2 regions of the Corynebacterium sp. ED61 genome follow, and region 1 is predicted to be linked to the other one. Evidence: predicted binding sites of a transcription regulator. Region 1 holds the regulator's gene; the other holds the start of a gene.

Region 1 (5,491 bases):
CCCCAACATTGCCCACGTGCGCGACATGGACTTCGACGAAGAAAACATCCATGAAGACGCGGTGCACAAATCAGTACTCACCGGCCTGCTGACTAATATTGGCATGCGGGAAGGCAACTCCAAGCAGTTCACTGGCACGCGCAATACGCACTTCGTCATCCACCCCAGTTCCCAGCTGTCCAAAAAACCACCGCAGTGGGTCATGGCTGCCGAACTGGTGGAAACCTCCCAGGTTTTCGCGCGCACGGCCGGTCCAATTGATCCTGCGTGGGTGGAAACCATCGCGCCACACATGACCAAGACTGTGCATTCCGAACCACATTGGTCTAGCTCTCGCGGCGCAGCGATGGTCCACGAAAAGGTCTTGATGCTCGGATTGCCGCTGGTTGCGGACCGAACCGTCAACCTGGGACGAATCGACAAACCACTGGCGCGCGAACTGTTCATCAGAAATGCCCTGGTGGAAGGCGATTGGACCACGCGCCACAAGTTCTTCCATCACAACCAGGAGTTGTTGAACGAGGCCAGCTTGTTGGAAGACAAGGCCCGCAGGCGGGACATTATTGTCGACGACGACACTCTGTTCCGGTTCTACGATTCCCGGATCCCTGCCTCTGTCACCTCAGCTCGGCATTTCGACGCGTGGTGGAAGAAGGCCCGTCATACCGACGCCGGTTTGCTGGACTTTTCCGCCGATGCGCTAATCGAATCCGCTGAGGGGGCGACAGCCGCCCACGAGTTCCCTGACGTGTGGCAGCAGGGCAGCTTAGAGTTCGAACTCAGCTATGTCTTCCAGCCGGGAGACCCGCGTGACGGAATCACCATGCGCGTGCCACTTCCCTTGTTGGCTACGGTCGATTCCCAAGCCACGCAGTGGCTGGTCAGCGGGCTGCGCAAGGAACTGTGTGTATCGCTGATTAAGAGCTTGCCCAAGCCACTACGCAGGAGCGTGGTGCCCGCTACGGACTTCGCGGAACACGCACTGCAACGTATGACGCCTTTCGACGGAGCCATCGATGCAGCGCTGGCTGATGCGCTTCGGTCACTTGGTGGCAGTGGAATCTCCGCATCGGACTTTGATTGGTCCAAGGTGCCATCCCACCTGCGGATGAACGTGGCTGCCATTGATCGACGAGGCCATGTGGTGGATCAGGACCGCGACGTCGCTGCGCTCCAACAGCGACTCACCTCTCAGGTCACCAACGCTATTGCGCAAGCCGCAGCCCGCAGCCTGGGTTCTGGATCTGATGCGCCCGATCCCGCCGACGCAGCTTCTCATGGTCGCCACGGAAGGCCGAAAAGTGGCGATAAGACTAAGTCCGGGAATGGTCGAGATAAGAATTCTGCGCAGGGTAAACCTGGCGGACGCAACGCTTCAGGACGCGGCGGTGCTGCCACTGGCGGTGTGCTGGCCCGCGCCGCCAACTGGGATGCAGAAAACATAGGGACGGTTCCAGAGACGGTAGAAACCATCGTCGATGGGCAGACTGTGGTGGCCTACCCCGCGATCGTCTCCGTGGACAAGGGCGTGGTGTTACGAGCGTTCCCCACGCCGCAAGCGGCTGCTGCACAGCAGTTCAAGACGGTTTTGACCATGATGACGAAGACGGTAGCCGTCTCGCGCGCACAGATGCTCAAAGGCCTGCCGCTGCGACAGCGCGTTGCGTTGGAGAATTTCCCGTATGTGGGCTTTGACTCACTGTTGGAAGATCTTGTCACCGTGACGTGCAAGAGTATTTTGCAGGAGCACGGACCAGTTATTCGAGATCCAGACCGGTGCGCAGAAGTCATTAACATTGCTCGGAAGCAGGGTGCCACTGGGGTCCGAAAGGCTGTGGTGGAAGTTGCACCTGCAGTTTTGGCGGTTGCGGACATGGCCGAGGAACTAAGGGAGTGGAGTGGCGAGCCCATAGAGGCAATGCGTCAGCAACTGGATTTCTATGTGGGATCTCATGCCGTGGCGCGCCATGGGGTTGCTCAACTTAGGCATGTTCCGCGGTACGTGGCTGCCATGCAGGCCAGGTTGGACCTGATGGAGACTGATCCGGACAAGGAAGAAGTGCTGGACGGGCAAGTCTTAGACGCGGAAAGATACCTGGCTAAGACCCTGGATAGATTGCCTGAGGCGCGAGCGGCTTCTCCGCAGATCAAGGAGATCCACTGGATGATTGAAGAGCTCAGGGTCAGCTTGTTTGCGCAAAACTTGGGTACCGCACGCTCGGTATCTGTCCAGAGGATTAAGAAGGCACTCGACAAGATTCGCTAGGGGTTGTGCTTCAAGGCCTCGGAAGATTCAGTGCTGAGCTCTGCATCTTAGCTAGCTACGGGCGCGGTGAGCGCGGAGTGATTCGATCTCCTGCTCAAAATCCTCTGCGCTATCGAAGGACTTGTACACAGAGGCGAAGCGGAGATAGGCCACTGCATCCAGGTTCCTTAGAGGTTCCAGAATCGCGAGGCCAATTTGGTTGGCCTGCACTTGTGAACCGTGAACAGCGCGAACGTTCTGCTCTACTTCGTGGGCCAGTCTCTTAAGTGCATCATCTGACACATCACGACCCTGGCATGCCCGGCGAACGCCTTTGATCATTTTCTCGCGGCTAAATTCTTCAGTCACCCCGCTGCGCTTAGTAACCAGCAAAACGGAGCGTTCCACGGTGGTAAAACGGGTTTCACATTCGAGACATTCTCGACGACGGCGAATCGCGACACCGCTTTCCACGGTTCGGGAATCAACTACACGCGACTGTTGGGAACTACAAGAAGGGCACAGCACGCCACTCATGCTAGTCCCGATGCAGCGTTTAAAGGAATAGCGGGCTCAAACCCATAGTCAGAACCATGGTCCCCACCGAAAGGGACATACCACCTGGAGAGGTAACGAACTTCTCTACATTCTGCGTCCATCGTTCCAAGAACCTAGATGATGCGTTATCGAACGCTGCAGAAGAATCTTCCACCAGACGCTCGCTCCTACGAACACGCGCTCGTGAAGGAACGATCGCCCTTCCCTGCCCATGGGTGTTCGAACGCTGCGTGGATTCAGGAACTTTCGGAACAAGAAGGTCCGTGAAAGATTCCCGAGGTGGACTGATGGTAGAACCGCTCTGTGCGGGGATCGACGACACGATACGCTCTGCACGTGCAGTACGAACAGAACGGGAATCCGGGCGAGTCAGCGCAGTAGTCATATTGGCCTTCTTTCTTCTCAAACAATCGTCATGAGGACAAACCTCGGTGATTTCATGCATTTGCCACTTCGGCTAGCTCACGCATGTAATTCTCACGACCAGTGCGGCCATCGACTACCTGCGAGCCATCCGAACAGGCACGAAGATCATTAAACTCACCGGCTAGACAACCAGAGTGGATTTAATCGAACACTGAACGCCTTTGGTACGAACGTTCGATTTCATGCCTTAATGGAAAAATAGCACGCCCGTTCTAAACTGTCCATTCATTTTCCAAGCTTTTTCGAACAGATGAACCAGACTAAGTGACGTTGATGAGGTAGGGTGAGAACCACGTCGAAATCTTCAAGGAGCACACATGAGTCCACTTTCTTCCGCCGGAGATGAGCAGCCCGTCGCACCCGAGGCCCGCCGCAAGCCAGGCCGACCCCGTAAGTCCGCAGCAGATAAGGCGGCAAGCGCCAAGGGAAAGGGTCGCGATTCTCTCAGTGAGCGCCAGCGGCGCATTCTAGAAGTCATCACTGATTCCAAGGTGCTGCGTGGCTACCCCCCAAGCATCCGCGAAATTGCAGAGGCCGTTGGTCTGCAGTCCACTTCGTCGGTGTCCTATCACTTGACCCAGCTCGAGGAGAAGGGGCTGCTTCGCCGAGAAGACAAGAAGCCGCGTGCAGTTGATATTCGCGGATATGAATCATCCCCAGGACGGTCTAAGCCAAGCGAAAACGCCACTGAAGCCAGTGATGCGCGCCCTGAAGCCTCGTATGTTCCCGTCGTCGGTCAGATCGCCGCTGGTTCTCCGATATTGGCTGAGGAAAACGTAGAAGCGGTCTTCCCCCTCCCAAATGAACTCGTGGGCAGTGGAGAACTTTTCCTCCTGCAGGTTGTCGGTGAATCCATGCGAGATGCCGGCATCTTCAATGGAGACTGGGTCGTCGTCAAGTCCCAAAAGGTCGCAGAACTGGGCGATTTTGTGGCCGCGATGATTGATGGAGACGCCACCGTTAAGGAATGGCACAAGAACGAAGACGGATTGTGGCTGCTCCCCCACAACGATCTGTTCGAACCAATTCCTGCTGAAGAGGCGGAGATCTTGGGCAAGGTCGTCGCCGTCCTCCGTAAGATCTAGACGAGGTAATCGATTAGCCCTAGGAGAAAGGTCGTCCGCCCATGCCGTTGCGGTCCACTGAACGTCGCCGGCAAATATTGTCGTTGACCGCCGTTAAGGGTCGCGTCACGGTAATTGAGCTCGCGGAGAAGTTTGGCGTCACGGCAGAAACAATTCGGCGCGACCTGGCCACACTCGATGCACAAGGCGGAATTCGCCGAGTACACGGTGGCGCGGTCCCGTCACAGAACTACCGCACGGAATTCACCCCATTCGAATCGCGCGCCCAATCTGCGCTCGACGCTAAACGGCGTATTGCTCGCAGAGCTCTCGAGCTACTTCCGCCTCCTGGCCGCACCTTGTTTCTCGACGGAGGAACCACTACCGCTCTCATGGCAGAAGCTCTCGCCACCTCGGGACTAGAGAGCATCCCCCACGCCCCTACCAGCGGTTATGTTCCTCCCTACAAGCTGATCACGAATTCACTACCCATCGCCAAAACTCTGGCAGATTCCGAATACTTCGATATCCAGCTTCTCGGCGGCAAAGTACGCCCACAGGCGCAAGCGGTCGTAGGCAATATCGCCACCCAAACCATCGCAGTTCTCAGAGCTGATGTGGCATTTGTAGGCACCAACGCTCTTACCCTAAATCACGGGCTCTCCACCCCTGATGAAGAAGAGGGCGCTGTGAAACGCGCCATGGTCACACACGCCGAGCACGTCATAGCCCTCGTAGATGCCACAAAGTTCGGGCTGGATTACTTAGTCAGCTTCGCTGCTATTGAAGACATCAGCACCGTTGTCACTGACCTACAACCACACGAGTCCTACGTCGCCGCACTAGAGAATGCTGGAGTTTCTGTAGCCTTCGCTAAAAAGTAGCCACCCGGTATTCAGCAGTCGCCACCACGACTATTCCGCGCGTGCCGTATTGACGTATCGGCCTTCCCCCACGTGATCGTAAAGCCAACGCATCACTGGATAGCCCACAATGATGCCAACCGAACCCCACGCAATGCCCTCCAGCTGAACGCTGCCTACCGTCAACGTTAGATTTCCAATGCCGGCGATGATGGCGACGGATGCCGCTGTGAGATTGACTGGATCCGTGAGACGAACGTTGTTGTCCTGCCAAATGCGCACTCCCAGCAGCCCAATCATTCCGTACAAGACGATCGTTGCCCCACCCAATACAC
Region 2 (5,491 bases), on a different contig from region 1:
CCAGCGTCACCAGAAACGACGATTAGTTGCCCGCGCTTACCGGTTGCGAGAGCCTCTTGAATTGCACTATGAATCTCTTGTTTGGCGAGGAGCTGTTGTTCGGAGAGCTTGTGAAATGGAGACGCTTTAAATAGAGCTGAATCGCGGACAATTGATTCAGCGGGAAAGAGCTTCTTGTTTTTGGAACGCAGGCCGTTCCACACGTGGGTGAAAATTTCGTCAAATTCTTCCCGCGTGTAGTAATCCAGCTGTTGGTTCGTTCGCCGATTGTTGAGATGCTTTACGGCGTTCACGCCGAGCATGTAGGTCATCAACCTGTTTTCGATATCCAGGGTTAGTGACTTGTTGAAATGCTCATGGCCAATGATGAACATCTTCGCTGTCTCTGAGTGGGCTAGTCCGAGCCAATCTTCCCGAGACTTCGTATCTACCGTGAGATGTTGACTAGTGCGTGCCTCAATGTTGGAGGTCTCTCCGATGTACACCGAGTACTCCGGCTCAGGATTTCGAACTTTTGGTTGGTCATGCACCACATAAACGGTGGGGAAGCGGAACAGAACTTGATGCTCTCGGTTCCCCTTTGTGTCCTGACGCTCTGCAAACTCCGTCTTAAGCCGCTTGAGGTCTTCTTTTGAATACTCAACCTCATGGATGTAGGGAGTGAGTCTGCTCATGACACCAGTTTCTGCGTATTGCTAACAACTCTAGGGAAGTTTAGTCGTAGACCGGACTCCTGCCATGAGGCCGGAGAAATGACTCTAGGAGTCGTCTCGTTCTTCAAAGACTTCCTTAGCCACGAAGGTGGCGTTGAGTGCTCGTGGGAAGCTGGCATAGACTGCTGCGTGCAAGATCGTTTGGGTGATTTCATCTCTACTAATTCCTATATTAAGTGCTGCACCAACGTGGACCTTCAATTGTGGTTCACATCCACCCAAGGCAGTAAAGTTTCCGAGAGTTACAAATTGCCGTGAGCGAGCATCGCGCCCTGGCCGGCGTAGATACTACCGAAACCGAAAGCTGCGACATGGTGGCCGAGAGCAGGATAGATGTCAGTGAGTGAATCGATGACAGTCTCTCCTTGGTGGCCATCAATCTCAGATAAAACTTTCTGCCCGTGAAGACGGCGGGCAATATCTTCCGGTGAGTCAATGTCATGCTGATTTAGGGTCACTGGTTGAGGCCAATGCGTTCGTAGTAACGCAGGGTATGCGGATTGATCTGTAAATGAGCGGCAGTAGTGCGTATGTCCCAGGCGCACGATTCGTCGTCCCGGGCCAAGTCTCGAAGTCCTTCGATGTTTACCTCGCCTGGCGGATCCACAGCGAGCCGCAAAGCGTCGATTAGTGCCTCGTCATCCATGCTGAAAACTTTAAGTCTTCGAGCGCGCTTCAACGCAAGCCCTATAGCGAGAAATCGCCGTCTCGCTCCCAAGTACACTCAAACCGTTCCCTTCTCGTCGCGCGGGTTTTGAAGTAGGTTCTTGTGGAAATTCTGATCGGCATCGTTGCCCTGATCTTCGTCAGCATCGTCATGGTAGCCATCGGCGAACGCCTCGGTCTACCGTGGCCCACTTTGCTGACCGTGGTGATCGCGGGCGCCATCTTCGTGCCAGGGCTCCCCAGCCTGGACGTGCCCAGTGACATGATCCTGCCGATTTTCCTCCCACCCCTGCTGTGGGCACTCGCGCGACGTACCAGCTGGGCGGTCATCCGTTCGCAGCTTTCGACGGTGATCAGCCTGTCCGTGCTCCTTGTCGTCGCCACAATCGCCGCCGTGACCGGCACCTTGATGCTGATGTACCCCACCCTGGGCGTGGCTGCCGCCGTGGTCATCGGTGCGGCGCTGGCCCCACCAGACCCCGTGGCTGTGGACGCCGTCGCCGAGACCACCGTGGTTCCCCGCCGCCTCACGTCCGCGCTGCAGATGGAAGGTCTTTTTAACGACGCCGCCTCCATCGTCGCTTTTCACGTCGCCCTCGTGGCTCTTCTCGCTGGCGGCGATTTGTCCATCGCGCAGGGGGTGTGGGACTTTGTGGTTTCCGTTGCTGTGGCCGTGCTGATCGGTGTGTTGGGTGGGCTGGGGGCGGCGAAGATGTCCAACATGATGGATTCCACCACAGCGCGCACCGCGTTTAGCTGGATTGTTCCATTCGCGGTGTACATCGTTGCCGAAGAACTTTATGCGTCTGGCGTGATTGCCATCGTTATTGCAGCCGTGGAGATGAATTCCCGATTGAACATCGGTGCCGAAGATAGGCTGTCCGGCCAGGCATTTTGGGAGACGGTGGAGATGGTATTCACCGGTCTGGCCTTTGGACTGATCGGCCTGACTGTCCGCGATGCGATCCACGAAGTGGGCACTGACCTGTGGCACGCCGTGTACGTGGGGTTGATCGTGTCCCTAGTACTGATTGCCGTGCGTTTCTGCTGGATGTTCGGGTTCTACAAGGTCAACAAGCACAAGACGCGCAGGGACATCGCCCCACTGCGCATGAAGGAAGTAGTGGTGCTGACCTGGGGTGGCATGCGTGGGCTGGTGAGCCTGGCGCTGATCCTGTCTATCCCTGGTGGCGCATTGACCAATGCGCATGAAGTCTCCGTTATCGCACTGATGGTGCTGCTGTGCACCATGGTGATCCCCGGCATGACGTTGCCGTGGCTGCTGAACAAGCTGGACCTCACGCAAGGACCAGACGCCCTCAATGATCAGGCTCGGGAGGCACTGATTGCGCGCGGACATCGGGCCGCATTAAAGGAACTCTATCGACATGCCAATGACCTGTCGCCACAATTTGTGGCCTCGATTGAACACTGGTTGACAGAGGAAGCCGATGCGCGCATGGATGCCTCGGCGTCTCTTGAGGCTTTTCGCCGGGCAAAGGCGAAAAAGGCGCTGGTTGCAGAAGGGGAAATCACACTGGATGAGGATGGTCAGCCAGTGGACGCCCGTTGCGAGCGTCTAGTTGAGGAACGCGTGGAGGGCACTGGCGATACCCTGTTGCGCGATGCGGAGGTCGACGTGGATGTATCCGAACTAATTTCTGAACGAATGGCCTATGCCTCGCAAATGCGGGTCAAGGCCACCGAAATTAGGAAGGTTGCCCTGGAGGCTGCGCAGTCTACGGTGCTGGCCGCACGACGCGAGCCGGGGCAGGACCCCGCGATCGTTGACCAAGTTCTTCGGGACATCGACCGCATGCTGATTGCAGCGACGGCGCAGCGCTAGCGTTTTGGGCCATATCCACCGTTTAGCGGCGGGTACTTAATCGAACATCTGTTCTAAACATTACATGTTGTCGAAATAGTTGTCCTGCCCGTTCGTATAGTCATGTGTGAACGTTGTTTCGATTCGTTGATCACCACTACACACGATCTTTTACACGAGGGGCTTGGTTGTTATGGGGGAGTTGTTTTTCGACGCCTGCGCGCCGGACGATCCACTATCCATTCACTACATGAACACTAATCGCGCTGACTACGCGGCCTGGCGCTCAGTGCTGCCGAATCCTGTTCTCGACGATGTGGGGGTGCATTCCTGCCGCATTGCATCAAGGTTGGGGACTTCGGAGACGTTGGCGAGGCAGAACTTTGATGCGCTGTTGATGTTGCACTCGTTTCCGCAGTTGGCGGCGTTGATTGAGCAGATGGCGCACATTGATTTGTGGCGGTTGCGAGCTATTGAGCGGGCGGTGATTGGCGTCGAAGAAGACGCGCTGGAGGCGGTGGACCGGGAGATTACACGCTACCTCACGCCGCGATACGAGGGGCAGCATTTGCCGGGGGCGACGGCGATTCGTAATCGGGTGCGCAAGATTGTGTTGGAGCTTGATCCGGAGGCGGCGGAGCGGGATGAGGATGAGTCGCGCCGGAGTTTGGGGTTCACACCAACCAGCGGCGGGGGAGCCAAGATGATGGGCTACCTGCCGGCTGATGAAGCCAAGACGGTGCACGATTCTCTGAAGGCCATCGCGCGCAAGCACGACTGCTCGTTGGTGGATGCGCTGATCAAGCTGGTGCACGAGAAGGTAGATGTTCGCGTGGTGCTCAACATCTATTCCAATGCGGATGTGGGAGCGAATGCGGATCCGGACTACATGGATGGTGCCGGTCCGCTGTCGCCTGAGGCTGCCGCACGTCAGGCCGCGAATGTCACGAGCATCCGTGATCTGCGCGAAGGCATTGCAGAGCAGATCGTGGATGCCTACGTGGTGCCTGCCGCCATGGCCGCCTACGTGCGGGGGCGCGACGGAACGTGTCGCGGACCTGGATGTTCGATACCTGCCGCCAACTGCGATATTGACCACCGGATCCCCTTCGACGAGGGAGGTTTGACCACTCCGGCAAACTTGCACACCCTTTGCCGTACCTGCCACAACCGGAAGACGGACGGCGTGATGAAAGTGATCATGGACGCCCAAGGCGCGGATCACTGGATCTTCCCCGACGGATCCGTGGTGGTCACGTTGCCAGACGGCCCGATCGTGTGGCCTGGCAAGCGGATGTTGGATGGTCGGTGGCGTCAGAGCTGGGAGGAACGCACGATGCAGCGGCGAGCATTGCGTCGAGAAGAAAACCGACGGGAACACCAAGAACCGCGAGAAAGGAGCATCGCTTAAGGCCTGCTAGGCGATCGTGATGCCTCGGCTGTTCAGGATTTCGGTCGCGCGGGTGGGGTAGTCCGTGATCAGGCCGTCTACGCCAGTGTCGATGATGCGGTTGATGTCATCGGACTCGTTGACGGTCCACGGGATGACCTGGATGCCGTGCTGGTGCGCCCACTGCACATTTTGCTGGTTGACCAGCTTGAAGTTGGGGGACAGGACGTTGGCTCCCAGCTGCTCGGCGGCTGCCACGACATCGCCGTGCACATCGTCGTAATTGATCGGCTCGGTCCACACGGAGTTAGCCTTCCACGTGGTCTCGTCGTAAAGCGCAACGATGTCCAGCTCAGGGGCGGCCTGGTGAGCCAGCGGAAGCGAGCGCCAATCGAAGGACTGGATGGCGGAGCGGTCCACGGCGTTGTTCTGCTGGATCACGGGCACGATGGTGTTCACGAACTCCTCGGGAGTCGCGGAGTCCTCGCGGTTTTCGGCTTCGATCTTGGTTTCGATGTTGAAGCGGACCTGGGGATCGGCGGCAGCGATGTCGAAGACGTCCTGCAGCTGCAGCAACTTGTTTCCCTCGACGGGCTCGGCATCGGGGAAGCCGGAGAGCTTCTTGTCGCAGTTCAGGGTCTGCAGCTGGTCCCAGTTCAGCTCGTGCACCAGCTTGCCCACGTAAGGAAACTCGGGATCGTTAGGCGTGGCCGGTTCGGTGTCCGAGCACTTGTCTTCCTGGATGGATGGATCGTGCCAAACCACAGGGGTGTTGTCCTCCGCCAGGACGATATCCAGTTCCAGCGTGGTGACGTCCAGCTTCAAGGACTGCTCGAAAGCATGACCGGACTCCTCGGTCCACTCGCCGCGGCCGCCGCGGTGGGACTGCAGGTCGAA

Evidence for each region. The regulator LexA, encoded in region 1, represses DNA repair genes until DNA is damaged. The targets are predictions, from matches to a motif close to CGAACANNTGTTCG.
Region 2: a site for LexA is predicted at 3,267-3,280, ahead of IM764_RS02850 (HNH endonuclease signature motif containing protein). Genes of this name have one in related genera too.

The regions. Positions count from the first base shown of each region.
Region 1 covers NZ_JADGIT010000011.1:165-5,655, reverse strand. The annotation lists gene hrpA (ATP-dependent RNA helicase HrpA) at 1-2,266, shown strand, start outside; gene nrdR (transcriptional regulator NrdR) at 2,318-2,773, opposite strand; gene lexA (transcriptional repressor LexA) at 3,547-4,314, shown strand; gene IM764_RS09865 (DeoR/GlpR family DNA-binding transcription regulator) at 4,362-5,177, shown strand; partial or broken gene IM764_RS09860 (solute carrier family 23 protein) at 5,208-5,491, opposite strand, start outside.
Region 2 covers NZ_JADGIT010000002.1:165,494-170,984, reverse strand. The annotation lists gene IM764_RS02870 (DNA/RNA helicase domain-containing protein) at 1-374, opposite strand, end outside; gene IM764_RS10330 (carboxymuconolactone decarboxylase family protein) at 759-935, opposite strand; gene IM764_RS02860 (hypothetical protein) at 1,168-1,359, opposite strand; gene IM764_RS02855 (cation:proton antiporter) at 1,483-3,225, shown strand; gene IM764_RS02850 (HNH endonuclease signature motif containing protein) at 3,398-4,615, shown strand; gene IM764_RS02845 (glycerophosphodiester phosphodiesterase family protein) at 4,622-5,491, opposite strand, start outside.